DNA from 3 places in the Enterobacter sp. RIT637 genome. Region 3 is predicted to be linked to each of the others. Evidence: predicted binding sites of a transcription regulator. Region 3 holds the regulator's gene; each other region holds the start of a gene.
What was found. The regulator Fur, encoded in region 3, represses iron uptake genes when iron is present. The targets are predictions, from matches to a motif close to ATAATAATGAGAACNACTATCAA.

Region 1: a site for Fur is predicted at 1,843-1,865, ahead of bfd (bacterioferritin-associated ferredoxin). Genes of this name have one in related genera too.
Region 2: a site for Fur is predicted at 2,643-2,665, ahead of sufA (Fe-S cluster assembly scaffold SufA). Genes of this name have one in related genera too.

Annotation. Positions count from the first base shown of each region.
Region 1 is NZ_JAIHAZ010000011.1:111,198-115,317, reverse strand. It holds gene rpsJ (30S ribosomal protein S10) at 1-227, opposite strand, end outside; gene K5E19_RS16215 (A24 family peptidase) at 608-1,081, shown strand; gene bfr (bacterioferritin) at 1,065-1,541, opposite strand; gene bfd (bacterioferritin-associated ferredoxin) at 1,614-1,808, opposite strand; gene tuf (elongation factor Tu) at 1,987-3,171, opposite strand; gene fusA (elongation factor G) at 3,241-4,120, opposite strand, start outside.
Region 2 is NZ_JAIHAZ010000001.1:427,878-431,997, forward strand. It holds gene K5E19_RS02065 (diguanylate phosphodiesterase) at 254-1,474, shown strand; gene K5E19_RS02070 (MerR family transcriptional regulator) at 1,662-2,390, shown strand; gene sufA (Fe-S cluster assembly scaffold SufA) at 2,705-3,073, shown strand; gene sufB (Fe-S cluster assembly protein SufB) at 3,082-4,120, shown strand, end outside.
Region 3 is NZ_JAIHAZ010000003.1:159,497-163,616, forward strand. It holds gene glnS (glutamine--tRNA ligase) at 1-90, shown strand, start outside; gene chiP (chitoporin ChiP) at 536-1,933, shown strand; gene chiQ (ChiQ/YbfN family lipoprotein) at 1,984-2,310, shown strand; gene fur (ferric iron uptake transcriptional regulator) at 2,415-2,861, opposite strand; gene fldA (flavodoxin FldA) at 3,153-3,683, opposite strand; gene ybfE (LexA regulated protein) at 3,839-4,120, opposite strand, start outside.

The sequences.
Region 1 (4,120 bases), on a different contig from region 3:
ATGTCAACCAGACGCTTGTGAGTGCGGATTTCGTACTGATCACGCGCGTCTTTGTTGACGTGCGGGGAGATCAGAACGGTGAAGCGCTCTTTGCGGGTCGGCAGCGGGATCGGACCACGGACTTGCGCACCAGTGCGCTTAGCAGTCTCGACGATTTCCGCGGTTGATTGATCGATCAGACGATGATCAAACGCTTTAAGGCGGATACGGATTCTTTGGTTCTGCATGAGACCAGAGCTCCAATTATTTTATAAACGAAAATGATTACTCCTCAAACCCATTACGATTGATGGGAGAGTGTAACCGTTCTTACGTAGCTCCCCAATTGGGAGCATTGTTGAGTAACAAAATGAGCTACTCCGGTTCAGTTCGAACCAGCCGTCAATTACGACAAGCCCGCGCATTATACGTAAATCAGAGAAAGACGCAAGTGCCGTTTAGAAATTAAGCGCTAAAGGCGCAGTATGCGTAGAGGCACGCAACTTTTTACGCAATGTATCCCTTCTCTCATCTTTGTCTGGAACCCCTACGCAATTGCGGTTTTTGTAGATTGTCTGCCAGGCCGATTATAACGAGTATGCGCTCAAATTCTGTTGAGGCCTTTCCCATGTTAAGCACCCTCCCCTTTCTGCTGTTCTATCTTTTGCTGACTGCCTTGCTTGTACATGCAGATATTCGCTGCGGCCTGCTTCCCGATAAATTTCTCTGCCCGCTGCTATGGGCGGGCATGCTCTTTCAGCTTTGTATCCATCCTAATTTTCTGCCGAGTGCAGTGGTGGGCGCGATGGCGGGATATGTTGGCTTTGCCGTTATTTACTGGGGCTATAGGTTTATCTTTCGGCGTGAAGGCATGGGCTATGGCGATGTTAAATATCTGGCGGCACTGGGCGCCTGGCATGGCTGGTGTGTATTACCACTGCTTGCGTTAGTCGCCGCACTGATGGCACTTTTGTGCCTTCTTATCCTCTCTTTACTGAACCCTGATAAACAGACATTAAAAAACCCACTGCCTTTTGGGCCATTTCTGGCGGCAGCGGGTTTATGCGTTGGCTGGGAAAACCTGGTTAGTTTTCCACTTTGATCTGCGACTGAAGGTAGTTCTGTAGGCCAATTTTGGCGATGAGATCCAGCTCAGTCTCCAGCCAGTCAATATGGCCTTCTTCATCGGCGAGGATCTGGATCATCATGTCGCGGCTAACATAATCATGGACGCTGTCCGCGTAGGCGATGGCTTCACGGAGATCTCTTGCGCCTTCGAGCTCTAGTCTGAGGTCGGAACGCAGCATCTCCTCAACATCTTCACCGATGCCCAGTTTGCCGAGATCCTGCAAGTTTGGAATGCCTTCGAGGAATAAAATACGCTCAATATATTTATCGGCGTGCTTCATCTCATCGATGGACTCATGGTATTCAACATCATTGAGGCGAGTCAGTCCCCAGTTTTTGAACATTCTTGCATGGAGAAAATACTGATTGATTGCGACAAGCTCATTTCCCAATAATTTATTGAGATAACTTATGATTTTAACATCACCTTTCATTATATAGTCCCTCCGCTTCCACTCATTGAAGCGTAGATCGGGCTACAGGGATGTCAAAAAAAAGATACGGGCTTACGCGATCTCTTTGAATTCCGGGATCTGCATCAGTTCATCCTGCATAATCTCACGCGCTGCGCGAACGCATTTACCGCATTGATTTCCCACCGGAACAAACTTGCGAAGCTGCTGGAAAGACTGTGGCTGAAACTGGCGAACGGCCTGACGTATTTTTTTGTCACTCACACCATTACATAAACAAACGTACATAAAAACTCCCGTTCAAAATATGCGCAAAGTGTAAGTGAGAATGGTTATGATTACAATAGCACAAACACCAGGATTCGAAACGGAAGCAGGCAAAAAATGCGAAAATTTGTGACGGGTTCAAAACGCCAGAAAACAAAAAAGGACGCCGAAGCGTCCTTTTTCATTCAGGGATAATTAATTAGCCCAGAACTTTAGCAACAACGCCCGCGCCAACGGTACGGCCGCCTTCACGGATTGCGAAACGCAGACCGTCGTCCATCGCGATTGGGTGGATCAGAGTCACAACCATCTTGATGTTGTCGCCTGGCATTACCATCTCAACGCCTTCTGGCAGTTCGATGGTACCGGTCACGTCAGTTGTACGGAAGTAGAACTGTGGACGGTAGCCTTTGAAGAACGGAGTATGACGGCCGCCTTCGTCTTTGGACAGGATGTACACTTCAGATTCGAACTTGGTGTGTGGCTTGATTGAGCCTGGCTTCGCCAGAACCTGACCACGTTCGATTTCTTCACGTTTGATACCACGCAGCAGAACACCAACGTTCTCACCAGCACGGCCTTCGTCCAGCAGTTTGCGGAACATTTCAACGCCAGTACAGGTAGACTTAGCAGTCTCTTTGATACCAACGATTTCAACTTCTTCGCCAACTTTGATGATACCGCGCTCTACACGACCGGTAACAACGGTACCACGACCGGAGATGGAGAATACGTCTTCGATTGGCAGCAGGAATGGCTTGTCAATCGCACGCTCTGGTTCTGGGATGTAAGAATCCAGGAAGCCAGCCAGTTCGATGATTTTCGCTTCCCACTCTGCTTCGCCTTCCAGCGCTTTCAGCGCGGAACCACGAACGATTGGGGTATCGTCGCCTGGGAAATCGTACTGAGACAGCAGTTCACGAACTTCCATCTCTACCAGTTCCAGCAGCTCTTCGTCATCAACCATGTCGCATTTGTTCAGGAACACGATGATGAAAGGAACGCCTACCTGACGACCCAACAGGATGTGCTCACGAGTCTGAGGCATTGGGCCGTCAGTCGCAGCAACAACCAGGATCGCGCCGTCCATCTGCGCAGCACCGGTGATCATGTTTTTAACATAGTCGGCGTGGCCTGGGCAGTCTACGTGTGCGTAGTGGCGAGTCGGGGTGTCGTATTCAACGTGGGAAGTGTTGATGGTGATACCACGAGCTTTTTCTTCTGGTGCGTTATCGATCTGGTCGAATGCACGAGCAGAACCACCGTAGGTTTTAGCCAGAACGGTAGTGATTGCAGCAGTCAGGGTAGTTTTACCATGGTCAACGTGGCCGATAGTACCAACGTTGACGTGCGGTTTTGTACGTTCAAATTTTTCTTTAGACACGGCTATATTCCTTACTATAGTGCTCTCCCCTTTGGAGAGAGCACGGGACTTAGGTTTTAATCCTGTGGATTACTTACCACGGGCTTCAATAACGGCCTGAGCAACGTTGTTAGGCGCATCATCATACTTCAGGAATTCCATGGTGTATGATGCACGACCTTTGGTCAGAGAACGCAGCTGAGTTGCATATCCGAACATTTCAGACAGCGGAACTTCAGCGTGGATCTTAACGCCAGTTACTTCAGATTCCTGACCACGCAGCATACCGCGACGACGGCTCAAGTCACCGATAACGTCACCGGTGTTCTCTTCAGGAGTTTCTACTTCAACCTTCATGATTGGCTCAAGCAGAACTGGTTTTGCTTTCTTAAAGCCTTCTTTAAAGGCAATAGACGCAGCCAGTTTAAACGCCAGTTCAGAGGAGTCAACGTCATGGTAAGAACCGAAGTGCAGACGAACACCCATGTCAACAACCGGATAGCCAGCCAGAGGGCCCGCTTTCAGCTGCTCCTGGATACCTTTATCAACGGCTGGGATGTATTCGCCAGGAATTACACCACCTTTGATGTCGTTGATGAACTCGTAACCTTTAGGGTTAGAGCCCGGCTCCAGTGGGTACATGTCGATCACAACGTGACCGTACTGACCGCGACCACCAGACTGCTTAGCGTGTTTACCTTCAACATCGGTAACTTTCGCACGAATCGCTTCGCGGTAAGCAACCTGAGGTTTACCCACGTTCGCTTCAACGTTGAATTCACGCTTCATACGGTCAACGATGATGTCCAGGTGCAGCTCACCCATACCAGCGATGATGGTCTGGTTAGATTCTTCATCAGTCCATACGCGGAATGATGGGTCTTCTTTCGCCAGACGGCCCAGAGCCAGACCCATTTTTTCCTGGTCAGCTTTGGTTTTTGGTTCAACCGCGATGGAGATTACCGGCTCA
Region 2 (4,120 bases), on a different contig from region 3:
TTTAACTTTTTCTTGATATATTTTATAATTTTTATAAATATCAGCTGGTTGTGAGTATGCTATTTAGCGTTATTGGTGCAGAATATATTGTACAATCTCGATTGTGCTCAGAGAGTTGTACAACACCAAAACCCGGCTTTGTAAATGCGCTAAATCATTGACGTGTAAATTATTTGTTAAGTAATGAATGTGCTATAACAACACTCTATCCACGATTTTTTCGTGGCCGAACCTATAAACCCCCAGGAATAGCATGCTAACAACCATCATTTACCGCAGTCATATCTGCGAGGACGTTCCGGTGAAAGCGCTGGAAGAAATGGTAGCTGCTGCAAATCGTAAAAATCGGCACTCCGATGTCACGGGGATCCTGCTGTTTAACGGCACACATTTTTTCCAGTTACTTGAAGGGCCTGTTGATCATGTAACGGCCATCTATCAGCATATCTGCCGTGACCCGCGACATCATAATGTGGTGGAGCTCATGTGCGATCACGGTCCCTTCCGGCGCTTTGGCAATGTGGGCATGGAGCTTTTCGATTTGCGTCAATTTGATACAGACGAAGTGCTCCAGCAGGTGCTTGATAAAGGAACGACGAAGTACCGGTTGACGTATAACGACCGTGCCTTGCAGTTTTTCCGCACCTTCGTTGAGGCCACAGAAAAAGCCAACTATTTTGAACTGCCTCCGGCGAACAGCTGGGAATTTATTCCCGAAGAGACGCCCTTATCCGCGCAGTCAGAGGTTGTGGCAAAAGGCGCAGATTGCAGCTTTGCGTTTCAACCTATCGTCGATCCCTTTATGCAACAGATTGTCTCCTGGGAAGCGCTGATTCGTACGCCCGAAGGGGATTCACCTGCGGCCTATTTTCAGACTCTGCCTCGAGACGCGCTTTATGAGGCCGATCTGAAAAGCAAGCAGGTGGCACTGTCGATGGCCAGCGCGCTGGGGCTACACACCCAAACGCTGTCCCTCAATCTGCTGCCGATGACGCTGGTTAACGTGCCAAACGCGGTTGATTTCCTGCTTACGGTCATTGAAGCGAATGGTTTTGTGCCCGAACAGATCGTTGTCGAGTTCACGGAAAGTGAAGCGATCTCCCGCTTTGATGAATTTACACACTCCGTCAGGCAGTTAAAGAGCGCGGGTATTAGCGTGACGATCGATCACTTTGGCGCAGGGTTTGCCGGGCTGCAGCTGCTGGCGCAGTTCCAGCCGGACAGGATCAAGATTAATCGGGATTTGATAGCCAACGTGCACAAAAGCGGCCCGCGTCAGGCGATTGTACAAGCCATCATCAAATGCTGCGCGTCCCTGGAAATCCAGTTCTGCGCGGTGGGGGTAGAGCTGGCTGAGGAGTGGATGTGGCTGGAATCCGCCGGGATTTCGCAGTTTCAGGGGCATCTGTTCGCCAGCCCGCGTCTGGGCGGGATCCCGGCTGTTGCCTGGCCTGAGAAAAAGAACGATTTCTAAAAACCTGTACATGACACTCGAGAGTTAACTGTACGAAGAGATAAATTTAGACAACAATAGATAAACGAGTGAAAGGATTTGACCCCTTTCACTTGTCTCAGAACGAGGAGTTGGTTATACAAATGCGTTGTACAATCTGATAAGGTTGGTGCGGTTAGGTATGAAAGTGTTGAGCGTGAGGGAGTTAATGGCCTATTACAGTATCGGCGAAGTCGCCGAACGATGCGGTATCAACCCCGTTACGCTGCGTGCCTGGCAACGCCGCTATGGTTTGTTGAAGCCGCAACGCAGCGAAGGGGGCCATCGTCAGTTTGACGATGAGGATATCCTGCGTATCGAAGAGATCAAGCGCCTGATGAAAACCGGCGTATCGGTCGGGAAAGTCAAAGCGTTACTGGAAAATAAAGAAGAGCTGACGCAGGGAAACTGGGTCTCTTTCCAGGAAGAGATGATGACGGTTCTGCGTTACGCCAGCCCGGGTAAACTGCGCGCCAAAATGGGCGAATTCCGCCGCGATCATGCGATGGATGCGCTGATTGATAACATTATTTCTCCGGTCCGCCAGCGAATGAACCAGGACCAGAATACCGTGCGTCACATGGCGAGTCTTTTTGACGGCGTCCTGATCGAATTCGCGGTTGCCAGCCTCGCGGAATCCCGCAAGAAAGCCGGTAAAGACGCGCTCCTGATCGGCTGGGAATGCGACGACCGAACGCATCTTTGGCTTGAAGCCGCGCGTTTGGCACAGAAGGGCTGGCATATTGACGTGCTGGCTGAACCCATTGATTCGCCGCGTCCTGAACTGTTCCCGGGGCAAAAAATCTTTGTCTGGACGGGGAAATCTCCCACGCCTCGCCAGCAGGAACAGCTCGATCACTGGCGCGAACAGGGGTTTGCTGTTTCATTTCATCACTGATCGTAAGAGGCCTTGAGGGCCTTTTTTTGTTTTTGTCACTTTTCTGCGCAGAAGCTATCTCAAAAATAGGCATTTCCGATGCATATTTTACTTTTCTCCTCTCCGCCACAAATGCCGCAACGAAATGCATTATTTATCAATGTATTGAACAATTAAATCCATCCTGCCTGCATCCTTCCACAGGGTCTATGCTTAATAAAAGTAACCAAAAAGGGCGGTTTAGCCAGATGCCCCTACTGACAGGGGGTTGAAGTGATAATCGTTATCACTAACATGGTGTTATGCCCTGATGGCTATTCAGACGAGGTGGACCTATGGAACTGCATTCAGAAACCTTTAATCCAGCCGATTTTGCCTGGCGCGGTTTAACGCTCACGCCAGCGGCGGCGGCACATATTCACGAGCTGGTGGCGAAAAAGCCCGAGATCCTCGGCGTGCGTTTAGGCGTCAAACAGACCGGATGCGCAGGTTTTGGTTACGTGCTTGATACCGTCACCGAACCCGAGAAGGATGACCTGGTCTTCGAAACCGACGGCGCGAAACTGTTCGTTGCGCTGCAGGCGATGCCCTTTATCGACGGCACCGAAGTGGACTACGTCCGTGAAGGCTTAAACCAGTTATTCAAATTTCATAACCCGAAAGCCCAGAACGAATGCGGCTGCGGCGAAAGCTTTGGGGTATAGGCGGTACTATGTCTCGTAATACTGAAGCAACGAGTGATGTGAACACCTGGAGCGGCGGACACCTGAATTATAAAGAAGGGTTCTTTACGCAGTTGCAGACCGATGAGCTGGCAAAAGGCATCAACGAAGATGTCGTGCGGGCGATCTCGGCCAAACGTAATGAACCTGAGTGGATGCTCGAATTTCGCCTGAGCGCCTTCCGCGCCTGGCTGAAAATGGAAGAGCCGCACTGGCTGAAAGCGCACTACGACAAGCTGAACTATCAGGATTACAGCTACTACTCCGCACCCTCCTGCGGCAGCTGTGACGATACCTGCGCCTCGCAGCCTGGTGCGGTACAGCAAACCGGTGCGGAGAACAGCTTCCTGAGCAAAGAAGTTGAAGAAGCCTTTAACCAACTTGGCGTGCCCGTTCGCGAAGGAAGAGAGGTGGCGGTGGACGCCATTTTTGACTCCGTCTCGGTGGCAACCACCTACCGCGAGAAGCTGGCAGAGCAGGGGATCATTTTCTGCTCCTTCGGCGAAGCGATTCACGATCATCCGGAACTGGTGAAAAAGTACATCGGTACCGTGGTGCCGAGTAACGATAATTTCTTCGCGGCGCTCAATGCGGCGGTAGCCTCTGACGGCACCTTCATTTATGTGCCGAAAGGCGTGCGCTGCCCGATGGAGCTTTCTACCTATTTCCGCATCAATGCCGAAAAAACCGGTCAGTTCGAACGTACCATTCTGGTCGCGGATGAAGGCAGCTACGTCAGCTATATCGAAGGCTGTTCCGCCCCTGTACGTGACAGCTATCAGCTGCACGCGGCGGTGGTGGAGGTCATCATCCATAAAGACGCCGAGGTGAAATACTCCACGGTGCAGAACTGGTTCCCCGGCGACGGCAATACCGGCGGCATTTTGAACTTCGTTACCAAGCGCGCGCTGTGCGAAGGCGAAAACAGCAAGATGTCCTGGACCCAGTCGGAAACCGGCTCGGCCATTACCTGGAAATACCCGAGCTGCATCCTGCGCGGGGATAACTCCATCGGCGAGTTTTACTCGG
Region 3 (4,120 bases):
TGTCTGGACAGCCGTTACAGCACCGCAGAAAAACCGGTATTTAACCGTACCGTCGGCCTGCGTGACACCTGGGCTAAGATCGGCGAATAATATTGCTGCTCTGGTCAAGGAGAGACAAACGCCGCTTATTGCGGCGTTTTTTTTATTTAATGATCATGGTATTAAGCCAGGGCTTAAAGATCAGCCGTTAAAATATGAGGTCAATGAGGTGCTACTTATTTTTCTAAAAAAAGTTTGTATTTTTACGAAATACATAAAGGATGAAAAATAAACAGCAAGTACCTGCGCTACCCGCTGAAATTTCTGATATTTCCCCGCCAATCCTCGCTCTCCTCTAAATGTTACAAAGCACTACGAATTATGTGCACTTCGTCATAATCCTGACTTTTGCCCACGGAAAAGCATTGATAATTCGCGTCGCGAAAAATAACCTAAAGGCGGTAGTTAATTCGAGGGTATTTCTAACTACCCTGACCTTTTGGTCTTTTATATTTTCGCCGTTGAGGCGTTTTAATTCGTCAAAGAGGAATAATCTATGCGTACGTTCAGTGGCAAACGTAGTGCGCTGGCGCTGGCTATCGCCGGTGTGACAGCAATGTCGAGCCTGGCGATCACCCCAGAAGCTAAGGCAGAAGGCTTCATCGATGATTCTACCCTCACGGGCGGTATTTATTACTGGCAGCGTGAGCGTGACCGTAAAGACGTCACTGAAGACAAATACAAAACCAACCTTTCGCACTCGACCTGGAACGCCAATCTGGATTTCCAGTCAGGCTATGCCGCGGATATGTTCGGTCTGGATATTGCTGCGTTCACCGCCATTGAAATGGCGGAAAACGGTGACAGCGGCCACCCGAACGAAATCGCCTTCTCCTCCAGTAACAAAGCGTATAAAGAAGACTGGTCTGGCGATAAAAGCGGTGTCAGCCTGTACAAGGCAGCAGCGAAATTCAAATACGGCCCGGTATGGGCACGTGGGGGCTATATTCAGCCAACCGGCCAAACGCTGTTAGCGCCGCACTGGAGCTTTATGCCGGGTACCTACCAGGGCGCGGAAGCCGGGGCTAACTTTGACTACGGCGATGCGGGTGCGTTGAGCTTCTCCTATATGTGGACCAACGAGTACAAAGCACCGTGGCACATTGAGATGGACAAGTTCTACCAGAACGATAAGAAAACCAAAGTCGATTACCTCCACTCGCTGGGCGCGAAATACGACTTCAAAAACGATCTGGTCCTGGAAGCTGCATTTGGTCAGGCGGAAGGTTATATCGATCAGTATTTTGCTAAAGCCAGCTACAAATTTGATGTTGTGGGCAGCCCGCTGAGCACCAGCTACCAGTTCTACGGCACGCGCGATAAAGCCAGCAATGGCACCGTTAACGATATCTATGACGGCACTGCATGGCTGCAGGCGCTGACCTTCGGCTACAAAGTGGGCCAGGTTGATTTACGTCTGGAAGGAACATGGGTGAAGGCAGAAGGGCAGCAGGGCTATTTCCTGCAGCGTATGACGCCAACCTACGCGTCCTCGAACGGTCGTCTCGACATCTGGTGGGATAACCGCTCTGACTTCAACGCCGACGGCGAAAAAGCGGTGTTCTTCGGTGCGATGTATGACCTGAAAAACTGGAACCTGCCTGGCTGGGCGGTGGGTGCCTCTTACGCTTACGCCTGGGACGCAAAACCTGCGGATATGGCAACACCGGACGCGTACTACGATCCAAACTATCGTCTGAAAGAGTCTTCTTACAGCCTGGATGCGATCTACACCCTGCAGGATGGACGTGCAAAAGGGACGATGTTCAAACTGCACTTCACGCAGTATGACAACCACTCCGATATCCCGAGCTACGCGGGCGGTTACGGCAACATCTTCCAGGATGAACGTGACGTGAAATTCATGGTCATCGCGCCATTCACTATCTTCTGATGAACACACCGGCGGGTAATGTTGTCCCGCCGGTATGGAGACTGCACATGATGAAAAAAATCGTAATCGTCGCGTTGCTGGCATCAGGGCTGGTGGCGTGTGCTCAGACTGAGGCACCAAAAGAAGATTCCCGCCTGAAGGAGGCCTATAGCGCCTGTATCAATACAGCGGAAGGGTCGCCGGAGAAAATCGAAGCCTGTCAGAGCGTGCTGGACGTGCTGAAGAAAGAGAAAGCGCATGAGCAGTTTGCGACGCAGGAGAATGTTCGCGTGATGGATTACCAGGCCTGCATTCAGGCACGTAAAACCGGTAACGATCAGGAAGTGGCGAAGCGTTGCGATAAGATCTGGAGCGATATTCGCAGTAACAATAAATAAGTTGCTTTACGCCCGGTGGCGCTGTGCCACCGGGCTTTTTTTTTGCCCAAAAACAGGCAAAAAAAAAGCCAACCTTACGGCTGGCTCAGAGTATAAACACGATATTATTTCGCGTCGTGCGCGTGGTCGTCTTCACGGCAATCGCCTTCAGCGCAGTGACCATACAGGTACAGGCTGTGGTTGGTCAGGCGAATGCCATGACGAGCGGCGATTTCACGCTGGCGTGATTCGATGGAATCATCGCTAAATTCAATAACCTTGCCACAATCGAGGCAGATCAGGTGATCGTGATGGTGCTGTTGGGTCAGCTCGAAAACGGATTTACCGCCCTCGAAGTTATGACGGGTAACAATGCCCGCGTCATCGAACTGGTTCAGCACACGATACACGGTTGCCAGCCCAATCTCTTCACCCATGTCGATAAGACGTTTGTAGAGGTCTTCCGCACTGACATGGTGATTGTCTGGCCCCTGAAGCACTTCAAGGATTTTTAACCGAGGAAGCGTTACTTTCAGGCCAGCCTTCTTTAATGCGGTATTGTTGTCAGTCATGCGGAATCTGTCCTGTTGCTAAACGATTCACTTCTAAAGAAGAAGTGACAGAAAATGCACTTGGGATAATGCGTCTCATTATAGAACTGCCATGGCTAAATGAAAACTGCAAGTCTCAAGCAAAGTATGCTTATAAAAACGTGGTATCACCAACAAACTTGTTCGATGGCATCCACTTTTTACCAGGGGGATATTGTACAGGTCTGAACGAAAAAGTTAAAAGTTTGTAGCAATTAATTTAATCGGTTTTACCTGGTAAACGGGCGCAACCTGAGTTGCGCCACCGGGAAATCAGGCGTTAAGAATGTCGTCGAGGTTCAGCTCTTCACGGATCTGCTTAACCCATTTCTCAACGCGTTCAGCGGTCAGTTCCGGCTGACGGTCTTCGTCGATGGCCAGGCCGACAAAGTGGTCGTCGTCTGCCAGGCCTTTAGAGGCTTCAAAGTGGTAACCCGCCGTTGGCCAGTGGCCGACAATCACCGCACCGTGTGGTTCAATGATGTCGCGGATGGTGCCCAGTGCGTCACAGAAGTATTCTGCGTAGTCTTCCTGATCGCCGCAACCGAACAGCGCGACCAGCTTACCGTTGAAGTCAACTTCTTCCAGGGTTGGGAAGAAATCGTCCCAGTCACACTGTGCTTCACCGTAGTACCAGGTCGGGATACCCAGCAGCAGGATGTCATAACCTTCGAGATCTTCTTTGCTGCTCTTGGCGATGTCGTGCACATCGGCAACGTCTTTACCGAGCTGTTTTTGAATGTTTTTTGCGATATTTTCGGTATTGCCGGTATCACTGCCGAAGAAAATGCCGATGATTGCCATGAGTAAAATAACCTCTTGAAACTTAATGGTATGGTGGCGCAATTTGTCCACGGATAAGGGCAATAATAGCAGAACAGGCAACCCTGCGGAAACAGCTATCGCGCAGGACTGCACTCTGTGCTACATGAAAAGGGAAATAAAAGGAATTTTCAGACTTATGCCTTGCTGCGCAATGTCTCAAGTTGGGTGATTAACATCTCTTCAATCAGTTCGCTGCGGCTGATGTTACGCGCCTCGGCCAGCTCATTTAGTGCATCGACGGCATCGGCGTTCAGCTTCAGTTCGACACGCTTAAGCCCACGATTTTTATCGCGTTTAAGCTGGTTGCGTTTATTAATACGCAGCTGTTCATCGCGCGAAAGCGGATTCGTTTTCGGTCGTCCCGGTCGACGCTCATTCGCGAACAGATCTAGTGTCGTACGGTCCGTTTGTTCTTT